Regions from separate parts of the Pseudoalteromonas aquimarina genome, predicted to be linked through region 2. Evidence: predicted binding sites of a transcription regulator. Region 2 holds the regulator's gene; each other region holds the start of a gene.
What was found. The regulator sigma-54, encoded in region 2, starts transcription at its own class of promoters, with help from an activator protein. The targets are predictions, from matches to a motif close to GTTGGCACGNNNNTNGNNT.

Region 1 (5,027 bases), on a different contig from region 2:
CAAATTGCCCATTAGTGATTTTAAGAAGATCAGTGGCACTTAATTCAACTTCAAGACCGCGACGCCCTGCACTGATATAAATGGTTGATTGCGCTTTAGCTGATTCATCAAGCAGGGTTTTAAGGCGCTTTTTTTGGCCTAGCGGACTCACTCCACCTAAAACATACCCTGTAGCACGTTCTACATCTAACGGATCGGCCATTTTTGCTTTTTTTGCTTTACTCGCCTTCGCCACAGCTTTTAGATTTAATTTTTGATCAACGGGAATAATCGCAACCACTAAATCGCCACTATCAAGGTTAGTGACTAAGGTTTTAAATACTTTCTCTGTAGCTACACCTAATTTTTCACTTGCTTCTAAACCGTACGATGCTGCATTACTGTCGTGTTCGTACTGGTGCACAGAAAATCCAACTTTGGCTTTTTCTAACGCTTTAATTGCTGGCGTCATGGTATTAGTTATTAAAATTAACGATATAAACAGCTTATATAAGCCATATCAAAAGAAAAGATATTTTTCAGGCAAAGATATAAATAGTGCGACCGTAAAAGTATTCATGTCCAACAAAAAATAGTTCAGGCCGCACTAGGGAGGGTTGATTTGGGATTATCCTGTGAATTTGGCAAATTCTTGTGGGCTTAATTCGCCATTATTATCACGGTCTAAATGTGTAAATTGTTCAAGTAGTGTGTGATTAATTTTGGCTTCTTCTAAACTAATGGTGCCGCTGTTGTCATAATCGAACAAAGCAAACTCTTCATCTGCAACGGCTTTAACTGTGACAAATAACATTACATACATTGATATAGCGAGAATAACTGCCTTTTTCATTTCACATACTACTCTTTGAATTAAAAAAAGTCGGACTCACTCGGCATACTGATTGACAAGGAGTAAAGTAAGCCCGACTGTAAAACGGATATCTAGAGCCTTAAACGTTATGACGCTTTAAAGTTAGCAAATTCTTCCTTGCTTAATTCGCCATTACTGTCTGCATCTAAGTCTTTAAACTGGTGAACTAAAGATACATTTTGCATCGCTTCTTCTTTGCTAATAGTGCCGCTGTTATCAACATCTAATGTTGCAAAGTCGTCTGCTGCAATAGCTGAGAATGAACTTGCGATAACAAATACTGACATAACTAATTTTTTCATTTTTTAACTTCCTTCATCTTCACTTTGGGTATCTAAACTGGTTTGAAAGTATCGAACTTTCGATTGGCGATTACTCGCCTTTAAAAGAGGCAAACTCGTCTTTGCTTAACTCGCCATTGCCATCAGTATCAAGAGATTTGAATTGCTCAGAAAGTGCTTCGTTTGTAGCCGCTTCTTCAATGCTAATTGCACCGTTACCATCAACATCAAATGATGCGAAATCATCAGCTGCAACTACTGAAAATGAACTTGCAACTACCATTACTGACATTACTAATTTTTTCATTTTAATTTCCTTTCATCTTTACTTTTGGGTATTCAAATAAATTGGAAAGTAGCGCACTTCCCCATTGTTTTAATTTATTCGCCTTTAAAGGCTGCAAACTCTTCTTTACTTAGCTTTGCGTCTTCATTAACGTCTAGCTCTTCGAATGCTGCTGATAAGATGCTGTTCACACCCGCTTCTACTTCAGAGATATAGCCATCATTATTTAGGTCTAATTCACTGAATAAAGTGCTTGCTTGAGTGTTAAGTGCTGCTACACCAAGAACCGCTGTTACATATGCAATTGCTCTGATCTGCATTGGTATTTCCCCCTAAATTGGAAATCGATTAATTTTTGCTTAACCCAAAATACATTTGTTAAGCTTGTTAGCGTTTTATGCTTTCGCACTGACAACTAGGATATTCCAACTTTGGTGCCAACTTTGAAAAAACCATTAAAAACAATGCTTTATATTTTAAATTTGCGAAATCATCTAAAAACCAGCTTAAAATGTGTTGCCAAATAGCAACACATCTAATTCTTGATAAATTAAATACATAAAAATCAATAAGTTAAAATGTTGCCAATTTGCAACAATACAATCAGTAAGGTGTGATTTATGTATCAAGTTATGTTCATTTGGTGACCATTTAATAAGGTTTTTTTAGTGAAACAATTTTTTTCTCAGTCTTTACAAAAACAAGCGCTAGTAGCCATGCTGGTGGGGGTATTACCGATTGTTTTTTTAACCCTTTGGTATGCGCAAAGCATCTCTTACCACCAACAAGAAACCCTTTCAATATATGATGAAAATCAACAACTTATACTTGATTATAATTATATAAAAAGCGATGTAAGTGGGATTGAAAAAGCACTCAAAAACAATCAATTGTTAGAAAGCGATCAGTTACAAGAATCGATCGATCAAAAATGGCAGAACACACAAAAACGCATCGAAATTTTAAAAATAAAACTGCAGAGCAGTGATTTTGTTGCAAAATGGCAACAAACCATAAAAATTGATGTCGAAAGCGCCGAAGAATTTGCAAATCTAGTGACTCAATTAAAACAATTTGATGATCTATTTGACCGAACCCTTGATAACCGATTAGCAAAAAAGAATGCACAGTTTAAAGACTTACAAACTGAGTTTTTAATTGGCTTAATTATTTTACTGCCAGTGCTTGTGATTATTAGTTCGTTTTTAATTTTTAGAATATGCCGTCAATTAGATCAGGTTGAGACTGTGGTTTCTGAGGTAGGCCGAGGCCAACTTGATACACCGGTGCAACTATCTGGTAGCCACGAACTAAAACAGTTAGGTAGAAGGCTTGATTGGCTAAGGTTAGAACTTAAACGCGTGCAACAACAAAAAGAAACATTTTTGCGGCATGTGACCCACGAGCTAAAAACCCCTCTCGCCTCCATAAATGAAGGCAGTAGCTTATTAAATAGCCGGTTACTTGGTGATGTAACCGAAAAGCAAAGCCGTATTTTAACTATTGTGCAGCAGTCAGTAGAGAAATTGGCACGCATGATTGATGATCTTTTAAACTACAGTGCAGCGAGCCACCCTGATGGATTACAGCAACTAACTCAGTTATCTACTCTTGAAGAAGAAATTAATCGTCATTTAAGTGATACCATAGAAAGAAGTAATGTTAGTTTGTATTGGCATATCACTGCTAATTGCAAAGTGCCTTATTTGCCCTGCAAATTAATCCTTACTCAGTTAGTAAGTAATGCATTAATACATGCAAGCAGTTCCGTTAATGTTTACATTAAGCAAAATAACAATACCATTGAGCTTAACGTGACAGACGATGGTGCTGGCATACAACATGATGAAGCACATTTATTATTTCAACCGTTTTATCAAAGTGAACACAGTCAAAACAATCAGGGCTCGGGCCTTGGTTTAGCGATTGTTTCTGAGTGCGTTAAGCAGCTAAAAGGCGATGTTAAATGGCTAGAAAACACAGCTGGCGCAAGTATATTAATCACTTTTCCGCGACAATTATGATCATTAAAAATATATTATTAATTAGTTTTATCGCGCTTATCTCAGCCTGCTCATTAACCGAAGAGCCCGTAGAGAAGCCAATTGAGACAAAGCAACTAACGCATCAACCTATCACACAAGTGATGCAAGCATTTTTAAGTGTGTGCGAAAATAACCAACCTTCAGCTGTTATCGAAAATGCAGAAATTGCGCAGTTTATTAGTGACTACTGTGAAACTGACTCAACTAATAAACAGCTAAAACTTATTAGTGATATTGAAAATCAAGCGATTTGGCCTAGCGACTATCAAATTTGGTTTGCATCTTTAACATGGCATACCGAGAATTTACGCAAACAAAAAATCACCAATTTTTATTCTGATTCAAAAGCACAAAAACACGAACAACAACTTTTAGAATTGCAAAAACAACTAATTGAATTAAAACAAAAATTAGTTGATATTGAAAAACAGCGCCTAGAAAGCTCTCTTTAAAGGAATATTATGAACAATCATGCTTTATCCGCCAGCTTGTTACTTGTTGATGATGACACTGCACTTGCAGAGCTGTTAGCAATCCGTTTAGAGAGCCATGGTTATCAGGTGACCGTTGCAGAAAATGGCAACCAAGCGCTTGCGATATTAAAGCAAACAGCCATAGATTTAGTGATAACTGATTTCAAAATGGCCAATATGGATGGATTTGCACTTAATCAAGAAATTAAGAAATTTTATACTGGCTTACCTGTCATTATGATGACTGCTCATGGCTCAATACCTGATGCAGTCGATGCAATGCACCAAGGATTTGTCAGCTTTTTAACCAAGCCAATCGACAGTCAACAAATGTTGGACGTGATTGAAAAAACGCTTGAAGGTAAAGTAACACAGCAAGTAGGTGTTGAGCCTAATAACTTCCATGGCTTGTTATATCAAAGCGAGAAAATGCATCAATTGGTGCAACAAATTAAAGCGCTTGCCAACAGTAAAGTAAACATTCTTATTCAAGGGCAAAGTGGCAGTGGTAAAGAAGTTGCAGCAAAAGCCATTCACCTAGCCAGTGAGCAAGCGAATGGCCCTTTTATCGCAATAAACTGTGGTGCTATGCCAGGGCATTTACTAGAATCTGAACTTTTTGGTCATACAAAAGGGGCGTTTACAGGTGCAGTTAGTGATAAACAAGGCCTTGTGCAAGCAGCCAATGGCGGTACCCTGTTTTTAGATGAAATTGGCGATATGCCGCTCGATTTACAGGTAAAATTGCTGCGCGTATTACAAGAAAAGAAAGTTCGCCCAGTCGGCAGCCAATTAGAGCAAGACGTTGATATACGTGTTGTTTCAGCCAGTCATAAAAACATTGTACAAGCGGTTAAAGATAACCAATTTCGTGAAGATTTATATTATCGCCTTAATGTGGTGTCTATCACCTTACCAAGTTTAAAAGAACGCCTTGATGATATTCCATTGTTAGCAACGCGTTTTTTAAACAAACTCACCAATGATGATAAACAATTTAATCCGCAAAGTATTACACGCTTATTAAGTTATGATTGGCCAGGCAATGTACGTCAGCTCCATAATATTGTGGAGCATTGTATTGCCATT
Region 2 (5,027 bases):
AATGCATTGCTTGAAATGACAGCTAAAGGTCTTGGTATGACTGCTGTTATCAATCAAGATAAGGTGCTTCAAGGGATTTTTACTGACGGTGACTTGCGTCGTATCTTAGAGCAACGCATTGATATACACGCGACAGCTATTTCAGATGTCATGACTAAGCAATGCACTACCGCATGCGAAACTATGTTAGCTGCTGAGGCACTTAATATAATGGAACAAAAGAAAATTAATGGCTTAATTGTGGTAGATCATCAGCAAAGGCCAATTGGTGCGCTCAATATGCAAGATTTACTAAAAGCAGGTGTTTTATGAGTTTAACGCCCTCACAACAGCTCTTTAACGAATTGTATGCTGAAACAACAAATGAAGTATTTAGCAAAGCACGCAACATCAAACTGCTAATTTGCGATATTGATGGCGTATTTTCAGATGGCCGTATCTACCTTGGCAATGATGGCGAAGAACTTAAAGCGTTCCACACGAAAGACGGTTTTGGTATTAAATCTCTTATAAATAGTGGCGTGCAAGTGGCGGTAATTACTGGGCGCAATTCAAAGATTGTAGAAAACCGCATGAAGAGCCTAACGGTTCAGCATATTTATCAAGGTCAAGAAGATAAAATTGTTGCCTTTAATCAATTAAAAGAATCGCTATCACTCAGTAACAACGAAATCGCCTACATTGGTGATGACAGCCCTGACCTGCCCGTTATGGAGCTTGTTGGCTTTGCCGTGGCAACCAATGATGCACACCCACTAGTTAAACGCACAGCCCACTATACAACCACTATGCTTGGTGGTTTTGGTGCCGTACGCGAACTCACAGACTTAATTATGTTGAGTCAAAATAAACCTCTTAGTCACTCTGGTACCAGTAGCTAATGTCTGCGCGCATCGCCCTTACAATACTCTTTACCATTGCCATGGTGTGGCTATGGCTTCCTTACTTTTTTGAGACAAAAGAGCAAGCCCCTGTGATCGAGCAAATAGCCAGTATTCCTGACTATATTGCTACTGATTTAAAACAAACAAATTTTAATGACGCAGGTGCAGTTAGCCATAAAGTTATGGCGAAAAAGATGTCGATGTACCAAGACTTAGGTTTTACCCATTTTGAAAAACCGCAATTTACCATTTTTTCAGAACAAGGGGTGTGGCAACTGACCGCCGATGAAGCCACACTTTATAACAATGAAAAACTTATTCTGGAACAAAACGTTGTTGCTAAAAGTCTGACAACTGATGTTATGCTCGACACTATAGAAGCCGCCAGCATTGAATACCTGATTTCAACAAAGGTGATGACTTCCGAATCAGAAGTGAAAATGACAGGTCCTGGACTTGAAATCAAAGGCCAAGGCCTCAATGCTAATTTAGAAGAACAAGTTATACAGTTAATCAACCATACAAAGACCACTTATTATGACCAATAAAATGACTAAATTAATGTCAATCGCCGGACTGGCTTTCACTTTGTGCATCTCCAGTGTCCAAGTAATGGCTGAACAAATTAAACTGAAGTTTCCATTGGAAATTGATGCTGATGAGCAGTCTGCTCGTCTTAAAGAAAATGTGGGTATTTTCCGCAACAATGTTCAAATTAAGCATGGCAATATGTCTATCACTGCCGATTATTTAGAAGCACATAAGCGCACCGAGCTTGGTGATAATCAACAATTACTGATCGCAAGTGGAAAGCCCGTTAAATTCTCTGCCAAGCAAGAAGATGGCTCTACGATAGTTGCAAGTGCAGAAAACATTACATACGATGTGGCTAAATCATTGTTTACCATGTCTGGTGGTGCCAAGTTCCAACAAAATGGCGACATGATGTCAGCAGATACCATCATTTACGATCGCGCAAATGAAACAGTGACATCTAAAAAGTCAGAAAACTCAAATAACCAAGTAAAAACCATCATTAATACGCAAAATAAACAAGGCGAAAAATGAGCACATTAATTGCCGAAAAGCTGGCAAAAAGTTACAAATCACGTCAAGTTGTTAAAAATGTTGGTTTAGAAGTTAAAGCCGGCAGTATCGTAGGTTTGCTTGGCCCAAATGGCGCAGGTAAAACAACCACGTTTTACATGATTGTCGGTTTAGTGCCGAGTGACAGAGGCACTATTCGTATTGATGATAATGACATTACATTACAACCAATGCATAGTCGTGCCCGTTTAGGAATTGGTTATTTACCACAAGAATCTTCGATTTTTAGAAAGCTTACGGTATACCAAAACATCATGGCGATCCTCGAAACTCGAAAAGATCTTAATCGTGTTCAGCGCGAAGAAGCGCTCGATGATTTGCTCGAAGAATTTAATATTGGTCATATTCGAGATTCGCAAGGTATGGCTCTTTCTGGTGGTGAGCGTCGCCGAGTAGAAATCGCTCGCGCATTAGCCGCAAATCCGAAATTTATCCTGTTAGATGAACCTTTTGCTGGTGTTGATCCTATTTCAGTGATAGATATAAAGAAAATAATTGAGCATTTAAAAAATCGCGGAATTGGTGTTTTAATCACTGACCATAATGTGCGCGAAACCCTTGATGTATGTGAGAAAGCCTATATTGTTTCTCACGGTGAATTGATAGCATCAGGTACTGCAGAAGAGGTTTTAAACAACCAAAAAGTTCGCGATGTATACCTAGGTGAACAATTCAGACTATAGTAATAATGAGTGTACTTTTTTACTGGAGTTGAATTGTTAACCAACAGCTTGAGAAATAAAGAAGGATTAGAATAATTACATGAAGCAATCGCTACAGCTTCGCCTTGGGCAGCAACTAACAATGACACCCCAATTGCAGCAGGCAATTCGCCTATTGCAGTTGAGTACGTTAGATTTGCAGCAAGAAATTCAAGAAGCCCTTGATGCCAATCCTTTACTTGAAGAAGACATTGATTTCAGTGATGACAATCAAAACAATGAAAGCACTGAAACCAGCAAAGATGATTCATCTTCTCACGATGAATATGACACGCCTGTAAGCCAATCAGAAATTGAATCTAGCGACGCCTTAAATAATGAAAATCTCTCTGATGATTTAGCTATGGACGTGTCGTGGGATGATTATATTAGTGCAGCACCAGTATCGGTTAGCAATGCACCCGCCCCTGAAAATGACACGGTTTACCAAGGCTCTACCAGCGAATCTTTGCAAGATTACTTAATGTGGCAATTACGTTTAACGCCGTTTAGCGACACCGACGAAATGATTGCAACAACCATTGTTGAAGCGGTTGATGATTCTGGTTATTTAACGCAAAGTGCCGAAGAAATTTTAGAAGCGGTGCAAAAATCAGAAGATCAGGAACAAATTGAACTTGATGAAGTTGAAGCTGTACTAAAACGCATTCAACTCTTTGATCCTGTTGGTATTGCTGCACGTTCACTACAAGAATGTTTATTGATCCAGCTCAACCAGTATGACAAAAATACCCCTTGGCTAAGCGAAACAAAAAGCGTAATCTCAAACCATATGGAACTTTTGGGGTTAAGAGACTATCGTACCATAATGAAGAAGGCCAAACTCAAAGAACCTGAGTTAAAAGAAGTCTTAACATTAATACATAGCCTTAATCCAAAGCCAGCTGAAAGCATCATTCATGAAGAGCCTGAGTATGTTGTTCCTGATGTTTCAGTGAAAAAGATTAAAGGCCGTTGGCGTGTTGAGTTAAACAACGACAGTATGCCGAAAATTCGTGTAAACGAGCAGTATGCATCACTTACCCGCTCTATGAAGTCAGGCAGTGATAGCCAGTTTATACGCAACCATTTGCAAGAGGCTAAATGGTTTATTAAAAGCTTAGAAAGCCGCAATGACACTTTATTAAAAGTAGCCAATTGCATTGTTGAACAACAACAGGCATTCTTTGAATATGGCGATGAAGCAATGAAACCGATGGTTTTAAATGATGTCGCCGAAATGGTTGAAATGCATGAATCGACTATCTCGCGTGTTACAACGCAAAAATACATGCATACACCACGTGGCATTTACGAATTAAAATACTTTTTCTCTAGCCACGTTAGCACGGAAAATGGGGGTGAGTGCTCATCTACCGCGATTCGAGCACTGATCAAAAAGTTAGTAGCAGCGGAAAATCCTGCCAAGCCATTAAGCGATAGCAAGATAACCGATCTACTAGCAGAACAAGGAATTAAAGTGGCGCGACGCACAATTGCAAAATATCGTGAGTCGCTATCCATACCACCGTCTAATCAGCGCAAGAGCCTGATTTAGACCATTTAGAAGGAAAATGCTTATGCAATTAAACTTAACAGGTCGTCACGTAGAAATTACTGATTCTTTAAGAGACTATGTCACTAACAAATTTGCAAAACTAGAGAGGCATTTTGATCACATTAATAACGTGCACGTTATTCTAGATATTGAAAAATTATCACAAAAAGCAGAAGCAACAATGCATGTTAATGGTGGCGAACTCTTCGCATCAACCGCACATGAAGATATGTATGCAGCAATTGATGGCCTAGTTGATAAACTTGACCGTCAAGTAATTAAACACAAAGAGAAGTTATCTCGCCACTAAAATGAAACTTACAGATATTATTGCTGAGGACTGCGCTAAAACCGCGGTCCTTTTTAATAGCAAAAAACGACTATTTGAATTTATAAGTGATCTTGCGCATCAACAAGCACCTGACATCACTTCTCAAGAATTTTTAGATGCCTTATTACAGCGTGAAAAGCTTGGTAGTACAGGTATTGGTAAAGGCCTCGCCATTCCCCATGGCCGCATTGATGGCTTACAAGATACCATCGGTTTTTTAATTGTAAATCAATCTCCTATCCCATTTGATGCAATTGATGACAAAGACGTCGATATTTTCGTTGTACTGCTCATACCAGAGCAAAAGTGCCAACAACATTTGCAGACTTTAGCCACTATCGCTGATAAACTAAAAGACAAGCAATTTTGCCGTCAGCTACGTCATGCTGAGAATAATCATCAGCTATATCAAATCATTAGTAGTGAAGCGAGTAACTAAAGTTAGG
Region 3 (5,027 bases), on a different contig from region 2:
CGATGCAAATTAAATGTAATGTGATCCCCTTGATTAAACGGCGATGCAACAGCACGTTCAACAATTGCACCATTAGGTACCCGACCCACAGTCGGTGTATTGACTAATACCTTACTGCCATCGGCACCTTCGGCACCTAAACCACTAACAACTAAACTCCCCTGTGCAATCGCATATACATTGCCATCTACACCTTTAAGAAAAGTTTGAATAAGCGTACCGCCACGAAGGCTCAGTGCACTGCCAATTGACGAAACTGTCACATCAATTGTTTGCCCTGGTTTAATAAAGGGGGGTAAATCCGCATGCACGGCAACAGCAGCAACATTTTTGATTTTAGGTTTCAAATTCGCAGGTAATGTAATCCCAAAGCTACTTAACATTGCTTTAAAGCTTTGCTCCGTGAAGCTACTTTTTTCACCCGTTCCAGGCAAACCTACAACTAGACCATAGCCTACTAGTTGGTTACTTCTCACTCCTTCAACCGCTGTAACATCTTTGATGCGCTCAGCAGATAGCGGAAAATGAATCACACTCAGTAATGCGATAACGATAAACGCTAATTGACGCATGCTGCCTCCTAAAATGGATTTAATGGGCTTAAGAAAAACTGCGCTAACCAACCCGCTTCTTGCGCATCGGCAAGAGCACCTTTGCCAGAATACTGAATACGTGCATTAGCAATGCGATTTGACATCACCATATTATCAGCACTGACATCCTTAGGACGAACAATGCCTTCTAGGCGTATAAACTCTTCCCCAGTATTTAACGTTAGCCATTTTTCACCACGAATAACCAAGTTACCGTTTGGCAGAACGCGCATTACATTCACGGATATATTGCCATTTAAGCTATTGGATTGATCCGATTTTGCATCACCTTTGTAAGAGCCTTCCGAACCCACGCCATATTGCAATGCATCACCATTAATCGTAATTGGATTTCCACCTAACCCTGTCACGGGTGATAGTGCAAAGTCAGTTTCACGATCTGTTTCGGTTTTTGCCGTTTTAGATGCTTGTGTCGACTCGCTCAACACCACTGTAATAATGTCACCTTGGCGCAATGCCTTTTGATCAGAATAGAGGTCATTTGAGTAATGAGTATTAAATAGCGAACCTGTGTTTACTTGCGAAACATTGGTGTCTTCTGGGTACAGTGGCGCATAATAAGGATCATCCCGTTCAACAAAACGGTTCGCCGTCGTTACACATCCACTCAACAACACCCCTGAAACAACTGCCAAAACTAACTTACTCATGGGACTCACCTATTAAAGCTGCTGGTTAATGTAACTTAACATCTCATCAACAGATGAAATGACCTTTGAGTTCATTTCATAAACTCGCTGAGTTTCAATTAAATTAACTAACTCTTCGGTTACATTTACGTTTGAAGTTTCAAGGGCACCTTGCACAATAACACCTAAACCATCAATACTCGGATTACCTTGCACAGGCGCACCACTCACAGCCGTTTCGGTATAGAGGTTTTGCCCCATCGGTTCCAAACCAGAAGGATTAATGAAATCTGAAATTGTTAGCTGACCAATAACAGCGTTATCAGCCTGCCCTGCAATGCGTACAGACACCTCACCATCTTGCGAAACAATGATCTGCTGCGCATCATCAGGTACATTCATTTCTGGTTGCAAAGGATAACCTGCACCAGACGTTACGATGCGGCCCTCTTCATCGGTGGTAAACTGACCATTTCGCGTATAAGCAAGACTGCCATCAGGCATTGCAACTTCAAAAAAACCTTGCCCTTGGATCATCCAGTCCATTGAGTTGTCGGTTGTTAACATATTCCCTTGCGAGAAATTCTTTTGAGTTGCAACCACTTTTGAACCCGCGCCAAGCATTAAGCCTGACGGTAACTGCGTATCTTGTGATGAGCGGCCACCCGGTTGATTAATGTTCTGGTAAAGCAAATCTTCAAAAATTGCACGACTCTTTTTATAACCAACCGTACTTGCGTTCGCTAAGTTATTTGAGATGACAGACGTATCGGTTTGCTGAGCATCGATACCTGTTTTACTAATCCACAATGCAGGATGCATACTAACCTCCAAAAACCATTAATAAATTCGCATAAGAGAAGCTTGGCTTTCGTCAATTTTCTCTGCTGTTTTCATCATTTTGACTTGTAACTCAAATTGGCGTTGATGGGATATCATTCCCACCATTTCATCTACAGGATTTACATTAGACATTTCTAATGCGCCGCTGGTTACTGTCATATTTGGGTCAGTATCGAGCACATCCCCATCTTTACTTCTAAAAAGACCATCAAGTCCTTTTTCAAGGGGTTGAACCCCATAGGCACTGACCAATTTCAACCTATCGATATCTTCAATAAAATTTGCTGGCGCGCCTTGTGGTCTCACTTGGATCATGCCATCTTTCGATATCTGTACCTTCTCGATAGGCAGAGGTAAAATCACTGGGCCTGCTTCACCAATTACTGGTAATCCATTAGCTGTAAATAACTGCCCCGTTTCGCTCATTTTTAAATTACCCGAACGGGTATAAGCTTCTTGCCCATTGGCATCTTGTACAGCTAACCAACCATTCTCACCAATCGCGATGTCGAGCTCGCGCCCTGTCATTGACATTGCACCTGCACTTAATCGAGAACCAGGTCTTTCTTCCATTGCAAAAACACGTGTAGGTAACCCTTCACCAAATGCCTGCATTGAACGTGCTTGTTCTAAATCAGCTTTAAAACCTGTAGTTTTTGCATTTGCTAAGTTATTCGCTTTAACCGCGATACCAAGCATGTTTTGCTTTGCACCTGAGGTGGCGATGTAGAGTAATTTATCCATCAGCACAACCTTTAAAAAATCTCTAATAACTAGTTAGAGCAAAAATAGTGCCAATAAAAAGAGTAGAAAATTGACGCCAAAACTATGACTGAAGTCAATTAAAAAAGGGCTGATAAATCAACCCTTTGAAGAAGTGAATAACGTAATGAATTATCGAATCTGTAAAATATTCTGCTGCAGAGTTGAGTTAACTTCTAACGCACGCGAGTTTGCTTGGAAGTTACGCTGAGCTGAAATTAAATCTACTAACTCATTCGTTAGATTCACGTTCGACTGTTCAAGTGCACTTGAGTTAACGGTACCAAGCGTACCTGATCCTGGCTCACCTGCAATGGGTTCGCCTGAGGTTAAGCTTTCTTTCCAAGCGGTATTACCTACTTGTGATAGACCTTGCGAGTTGGCAAAACGTACCATAGACACTTGGCTAATATAAGTAGAATCACCATTACTATATGAAGCGACAATTTTACCATCAGTACCAATATCAATCCCAGTTAAACGACCTACTGTAGCACCATCTTGCTCGAGTGCTTTTACTTCAAAACGACTTGCGTACTGAGTTGGTTGTTTATTAGCTGTACCCGCTTCATCACGCCAGTTGATATTTACATCATTTGGAAAGGTAGCACCGTTGGTTAAAATATTTGAAAGGTTAGCCGAAGTCAGTGATACCGGGTCAAAAGTTGTGTTAGGTGCAGTTACTGGTGCAGAAGGCAAACCACTAGAATCAAATGTAAAGGTAGATAATGGACCACCAGCAGGGCTAGTACCCGTGTTATCAAACTCCTGCCCATCTAAAGTTGCACGTACTTCCCACTGGTTATTAACACCTGTCTTCAAAAAGAAAAACTGCATAATATGCGGTTCACCGAGTGAATCATATACCGTTGTTGATGTTGACGCGTTAAACGTTGCAGAATCAGTCGGATTAAATGGTGCAACCGTAGGTTGAGTCGCACCTGCATCTAAGTTAAATGAGGTATAAACATTATTTGTAGCACGTGGCGCACCTGACGCATCAGGTATTTGAATTGGTGTTGCCGTACTTAAACTCACAGAAGTCGTATCCCCATTAGAAGGATCTACAGGAAAACCTCGTAGGAAGTTATTTTGAGCATCTACTACAAAGTTGTCTTTGTTAAGCTTAAACGCACCCGCACGCGTATAAGTATAATCTTGAGATGAAAGTGAGTCTGTCATTGCAAAGTAACCTTCACCTGTAATAGCTAAATCAAGTGCATTTTGGGTAAATTGCAATGAACCTTGATTAAATTGTTGTGCTACTACGGTAGTCTGTACACCATCACCATTCTTCGTTTTACCTGAACTAAATACAGATGCAGCATATACATCCGCAAATTCAGCGCGTGATTCTTTAAAACCTGTTGTATTTACGTTTGCAATATTATTTGCTGTAACATCGAGATCTTTTTGCGCTGCCGCCAATCCCGTTAATGCAATATTAAAACTCATAATTCACCTCTAAATTTTGCAGTTTAATTTATGTAATGAACTGCCTTACACTGAGTTATCTATTCAACTTTAATGCCAAGATTAACCTTGAGCGATTTCCACAACATCGCTTAAATTAATCGAGCCTGCGCCTGTATTAAGCACTAGGCCATGCGTACCTTTTAAACTTACGCTTGATATATTTAAAAACGCGCCAGTTGGGAAGCTCATATATTCACCGTCCGCCACACGACCTTCTGCGGTCATCGCATAATTGCCAGGTGGCAATGGATTTCCGCTCTCGTCTTTGCCATCCCATTCAAACTTAACTGCTCCTGCAGCGTTTGAACCAATGTCAAGGGTACGAACTACTTCACCAGCTTCATTCTTAATTTTTACTGTGACATCATGAGCAGCAGTATCAAGTGCAACACTGCCTTTGGAAGGCTTACCGTCACTCAGTTCCAAAACTGTAGAAGGTACTAAAGCATCTTTACCGACAAGGGTTGATGCCTGAAGCGCTGAATTTGATGTCATTGAAGATGCAAAGCTTTCAAAATTTGCATTTAATTGGCTAATACCATCCGCCATTGAAAAGCTTGTCATTTGCGCAATCATTTGGTCATTATCTGCAGGCTTTGTCGGATCTTGATAAGATAATTGCTGTGTCAGCAATGCAAAAAAGTCTGACTGAGTTAGCTGGTCATTATTATTCGGGTCTGGCACTCCCGAAGGTGTTTGCCAT
Region 4 (5,027 bases), on a different contig from region 2:
TAGCACGGTTTAATGCGTTAACAACTAACGTAATCGACTAAAACGAAAAAGCGACTATCTGGCTGGGATAGTCGCTTAGGCTCGTTAGGGATAGGTTTTAATCAATTTCACACTTAATTGGTGTGTGAATTAGCAGTTTTTGTCTTCGCTGCCGATTTCTTCTTTAGCTTTCTCACATAAATCTTCGGCTTTATTTTTTGCATCCGTGATGGCGTCATCAATGCGTTCACCAGCATCTTCCGCAGGGCCTTCTGAACAACCTGTTAGCGCAAATAGTGCAGAAATTGCAGTTACTTTTAACATCGTCATTAATGTATTCATGGTTAATTTCCTTCTAATATTCAATCTGTAAAGTGGGCGCGTTATTCGTTAATACTAAATGCGAGGCGGCCTTACTCTGGGTAAGATTAAAGACAGCACTAATAGCGCAACAAAAACAAAGAACAGTATTTTCGCGATACTTGCTGCGGCACCTGCGATGCCACCAAAACCAAGTAACGCTGCGATAATCGCTAAAACAACAAATGTAAGTGACCAACCGAGCATAAATCCTCCTTAAAATTCGGTTTAGTTAATTGAAATTAAGCGGTTACTTCTTGTAATGCTTTCATTTCATCGTGGCATGCTTGCATGCTATTTTGTATCAGCTTCAATGTGCTGAAATAAGGCGCTGGTAAGGGCTCTTTTAGCGCAGAGTCAATTTTTTCAAGCACGCGGTCTTCAACTTCTTCAAGCTGCGAAATATAAGTGTGCTCTTTATCCGTGCTTATTAGCGAGAGTACCTTAGTGTAAGTTTCACGTAGCGACACGATAGTGTCGGTATCCGTTTCAATTTCACCGTCATCAATCACCACAAAGGTTTGTAATTCAGCGGCAGCGCGCTCTTTTTCAGAGATCATGCGCTCGAAGATAATTTCTAAGCTTTGGCTCGATACTTTTGACTTGGCTGCTTTGTAAAATTCAATACCGCCATTTAAAACTTTCACAAGCTCTTTTACTGGGGTTAAGTTGTAATCAGAGTTTGACATAAATGCTCCTTTTAAAATTTCTAAATGGTTCATGGTTACTGTTGCATAGCATGTGCCAAATAAAATAACTAATAAATTCAGTTGGTTATTGTTTTTGTTAAAAAGTACCTGTGACACATTTACAGGTACTGTGAAGTTTTTACTTGCCTTGACTCTGTAACTCTTGCAAAGAGCGTCCACCTTTTGCATTAAAGTCCAAAGTACGAATAGGGAATGGAATAAGAATGTCGTTTTTCTCGAGTGTTTTATGAATTGTGGCAATGGCTTTATGTCGCATTTCCATAAAGCCGATTTGGCCAGGGTAATCAATCCAAAACCACACTAGTAAATTAACCGAACTATCGGCAAATTCACTGGCATAAACGGCGGTTTCATCTTTATTTATAACCCCATCGAGCTGATTTATTGCGCTACAAATTACGTCACGTGCTTTATTTACGTCGTCGGCATACGAAATGCCCACAGCTACTTCAATGCGTCTTTTAGCGAGGCGCGAGTAATTAAGTAGCTCATTTTTAAATAAGGTTTTATTGGGCACAATGGCGAGCTGGCCGTAGAAGTTTTCAATTAAGGTATTGCGTAAATTAATACGCTGTACAGTGCCAAAAGTGTCTCCTGCTTCAATAATGTCGCCCACTTTGAAGGGTTTGCGAATGCCCATAACAATGCCTGCAATTAAGTTTTCGGTCATATCTTGGAATGCAAAACCAATCGCCAGACCAATAATACCTGCACCTGCCAGTAACGACGCCACCGCTTTTGACAACCCCATAATATCGAGCGCAAAAAAGAAGCCCACAATAATGACCACCATGCGACAAATGCCAGTAATTAGACCTGCAACTTGCGATGACTCAAAAATGCGATTGAGTAATTTTTTAATCCATACGGATAGCCATTTCGCGAGCAGCAAAAAGACAATAAAAATCAGCAAAGCAATCACCATGTTAGGTAAATTTTTGATGGTGATTTCAAGCCAGTGAGTGAGCTTTTCATTTATTAAAGACCAAAATTTTTCCAATGTAATCGACATAACAACTCCTTTATAAAGTAATAACGTTATTACGCAGGTTGTATGCCATGGCTCAAAAACAACCATGCACTAAAGGGTTGCTTTGTTTTGGTGCTGAAACGCTTTCAAATTTATGTAAAAAATGCCGGAAGATTTTTCACGGTAGTTGTGTAAAAGCTACATTGCTGAAAATTAGTTTGAATTTAAGTTTTTGATATTTATGTAAAATATAGTTGGTATGCGAAATGCAAAAAGTATATCGAACCCAGCAAAAAAGGAAATTTATTATGAATCGTACATTAAACACACTTGCACTAGTTACTGTATTATCAACCACTGCGCTTTCAGTAAATGCGAAAGAAAACAAGTGGGAAAAAGAAGCCAGCGATGCATGGATTGATGGTAAAGCTGAAGCCACATTGCTGTTTAATACTCACCTAAACTCGTTTGATATTAATACTGACGTTGATAAAGGTGTTGTAACACTGACGGGTAAGGTTAATCACGAAGTAGACAAAAAGCTTGCGAAAGAGCTTGTGATGGGCATTGATGGAGTAACAGAGGTAGATAACCGATTAACGGTTATTCCAAATAAAAACAGCAAATCAGAGCAGCAAGAGAGCAAATTAGAGTCTGATTTTGTTGACGCAAAAATTGCAACTGTAATCAAAACACGCCTACTGTTTGATACTGACATTAGCGGCACCAGCATTGATGTTGATGTTGAAAAGCAAACAGTAACCCTTACAGGTGAAGTAGATTCGGAAGCTGAAAAGCAGTTAGCAATTAACATTGCTAAAAATGCAGACGATGTTGAAACAGTTAAAGACGAACTTCGTGTTGTAAAACAATCTTAATTAAACCATTTTTACTGCATTTTTAAAAAGCACCTTCGGGTGCTTTTTTGTTGTTTGTTGCACTGTTTATTGATTCGCGCCGAGCTCCAGCTAAAAAGATACTTTTTGTACCCGTTTTTCAGCGTAATTAGACGAAGGATAAAATCTAATATGGCGGGGAGTTGTTTTCTCTGATACTAATATGCGCTCTCGTTTTATTTAATAAGAGTGTTAACGTGACAAGTGCCGAATTAATTGTTCAAAATCAGCTGGATGCATACAATAATAAAAACCTAGATGCTTGGCTTAATACATACGCTGAAAATGCAATTCAGTTTTCAACGGATGGTGAGGTATTGGCATCAGGGCACCAGCAAATGCGCGAAAATATGCGTATTCGGTTTGCCGAGCCAGATTTACATGCAGCGCTAATAAACCGCATTGTGTGTGACAATGTGGTTATCGACCACGAACTCATTACACGTAACTTTCCTGAGGGAAAAGGCACAGTCGAAATGTTGTGCATTTACCATATTCACAATAATTTGATTCAAAAAGGGGAGTTTAAAGTTTTTAATAAGCAATTGATTTAAAATTTGTTATTAAATAATAAAAGGGAATTTACACGTACCGTACTGGTCGTTTTACTGTGTAAATACGTATGTTTGCTCTAGTTATTGTTAAACCATTTTCAAATTTCTGCCGTATAGCTAACACATGGCTAATTTAGGATATGGACAATGTTTTGTGCAGATTGCGAGCGAATTGAAAACTACCTTTTTGATAAAACAACGTTTTGGTTATTTTTGCCCACTTTTGAGAGTGTAAATAAAGCTATTCTTTTTTGTGGCAACGGAAATTACCCCGCAGCACAAACAGACTCACACAGCATTCGTGTTGAGGTAAAAAAAGAGCAGGTAAATCGTTTTTTACTGGGGCTTTTTGGTGAGTTTGAGCCTAATGAATTAAATGCTTCTAAAATCACCACAACCGATGGTGGCGAGCCTACATTTAGCGATATTGGCCGAATTGTGCCAGCAAGTGTGCTTATTAATCGCTTAAACAGCGAGTGGATTATTCAAGCCATAGAAAATCATCGTTACGAAACGCACTTTCAGCCGATTTTTTCATTAGATGAGCAAGGCAACCCTTCGCCTTTTGCATTTGAAGGTCTGTTTCGCATTAAAGATGAATTTAATAATATTGTGCCGCCATCACATGCGTTTAAATTAGCAGAAGGTTCTGACTTACTTTTTTCCCTTGACCTAATAGCGAGGCGCTCAGCGGTAGGACATTTTAGAAAGTCAGGTTTAAACGGCAAATTGTTTATAAACTTCAACCCTTCCAGTATTTACGACCCATCGTATTGCCTACGAGCAACAGCCTCGGCCATTAATGCCTTAGGTATACGCCCTGAAGATGTGGTTTTTGAAATTACCGAAACCACAACTGCCTCAGATGAATCGGTAATGCGTGGCATTTTAAACTTTTACCGCAATGCCGGTTTCGGTGTGGCATTAGATGATATTGGCTCGGGATGGTCTGGGCTTAACATGCTGCATAAATACCGCCCCGATTACGTTAAAATCGATATGGATTTAGTGCGCAACTTACATAACGACCCTTACAAACAAACGATAGTTAAACACCTTATTCAACTGGCGCACGATAATGGCACAAAAGTAATTGCAGAGGGTATTGAAAGTGAAGAAGAGCTGGCAATCCTACAAAGCTATCGTGCTGATTATTACCAAGGGTTTTTATTAGCTAAACCGCAATTTTATGCTTCAACCTTAAGCCAAGAAGAACAAAGCCAAATCGATAATACCTTAACGGGTATTAATTAATTTGAATATTTAATGGGGTTTGAGGCTTATTTTGTTTACTAATTTCTTTTTTGCTAAGGCTAGATTTTAGAAATAAAAAGAACTTTCGCGATTATTCTTTGTTCCGTTATATACTGGCGATAACTATTTTGCTGGTGTGCCACAAGGAATTTTATGCGCCATAGCCGATTACTCGTTTCTTTTTTATTGTCTTTCACTTGGTTGTTACTTGCCACAGGCTGTGGTGAAAGCTATCAAGAGCTGGTTGAGCGTGAAAAAGAGCAGCAAAAAAGTTGGCCATCGTGGCCTGAGTTTGAAGCTGCTG

Region 1: the regulator sigma-54 is predicted to act here: its motif matches at 1,844-1,862, upstream of AAEU29_RS12080 (EF-hand domain-containing protein).
Region 3: the regulator sigma-54 is predicted to act here: its motif matches at 2,867-2,885, upstream of AAEU29_RS06005 (flagellar basal body rod protein FlgF).
Region 4: the regulator sigma-54 is predicted to act here: its motif matches at 1,070-1,088, upstream of AAEU29_RS08190 (PA2169 family four-helix-bundle protein).

The regions. Positions count from the first base shown of each region.
Region 1 is NZ_JBMMUG010000004.1:289,710-294,736, reverse strand. Features, by position in the region: gene ybaK (Cys-tRNA(Pro) deacylase) at 1-451, opposite strand, end outside; gene AAEU29_RS12095 (EF-hand domain-containing protein) at 608-832, opposite strand; gene AAEU29_RS12090 (EF-hand domain-containing protein) at 940-1,155, opposite strand; gene AAEU29_RS12085 (EF-hand domain-containing protein) at 1,226-1,441, opposite strand; gene AAEU29_RS12080 (EF-hand domain-containing protein) at 1,516-1,740, opposite strand; gene AAEU29_RS12075 (sensor histidine kinase) at 2,089-3,444, shown strand; gene AAEU29_RS12070 (hypothetical protein) at 3,441-3,917, shown strand; gene AAEU29_RS12065 (sigma-54-dependent transcriptional regulator) at 3,927-5,027, shown strand, end outside.
Region 2 is NZ_JBMMUG010000005.1:100,584-105,610, forward strand. Features, by position in the region: gene AAEU29_RS13665 (KpsF/GutQ family sugar-phosphate isomerase) at 1-312, shown strand, start outside; gene kdsC (3-deoxy-manno-octulosonate-8-phosphatase KdsC) at 309-881, shown strand; gene lptC (LPS export ABC transporter periplasmic protein LptC) at 881-1,432, shown strand; gene lptA (lipopolysaccharide transport periplasmic protein LptA) at 1,497-1,952, shown strand; gene lptB (LPS export ABC transporter ATP-binding protein) at 1,949-2,674, shown strand; gene AAEU29_RS13690 (RNA polymerase factor sigma-54) at 2,754-4,250, shown strand; gene hpf (ribosome hibernation promoting factor) at 4,273-4,560, shown strand; gene ptsN (PTS IIA-like nitrogen regulatory protein PtsN) at 4,562-5,020, shown strand.
Region 3 is NZ_JBMMUG010000002.1:232,847-237,873, forward strand. Features, by position in the region: gene AAEU29_RS05990 (flagellar basal body P-ring protein FlgI) at 1-572, opposite strand, end outside; gene flgH (flagellar basal body L-ring protein FlgH) at 581-1,264, opposite strand; gene flgG (flagellar basal-body rod protein FlgG) at 1,277-2,065, opposite strand; gene AAEU29_RS06005 (flagellar basal body rod protein FlgF) at 2,084-2,830, opposite strand; gene flgE (flagellar hook protein FlgE) at 2,981-4,303, opposite strand; gene AAEU29_RS06015 (flagellar hook assembly protein FlgD) at 4,385-5,027, opposite strand, start outside.
Region 4 is NZ_JBMMUG010000003.1:52,049-57,075, reverse strand. Features, by position in the region: gene AAEU29_RS08205 (hypothetical protein) at 1-41, shown strand, start outside; gene AAEU29_RS08200 (hypothetical protein) at 130-321, opposite strand; gene AAEU29_RS08195 (DUF1328 domain-containing protein) at 376-546, opposite strand; gene AAEU29_RS08190 (PA2169 family four-helix-bundle protein) at 582-1,028, opposite strand; gene AAEU29_RS08185 (mechanosensitive ion channel family protein) at 1,168-2,061, opposite strand; gene AAEU29_RS08180 (BON domain-containing protein) at 2,328-2,897, shown strand; gene AAEU29_RS08175 (nuclear transport factor 2 family protein) at 3,113-3,469, shown strand; gene AAEU29_RS08170 (EAL domain-containing protein) at 3,617-4,723, shown strand; gene AAEU29_RS08165 (hypothetical protein) at 4,877-5,027, shown strand, end outside.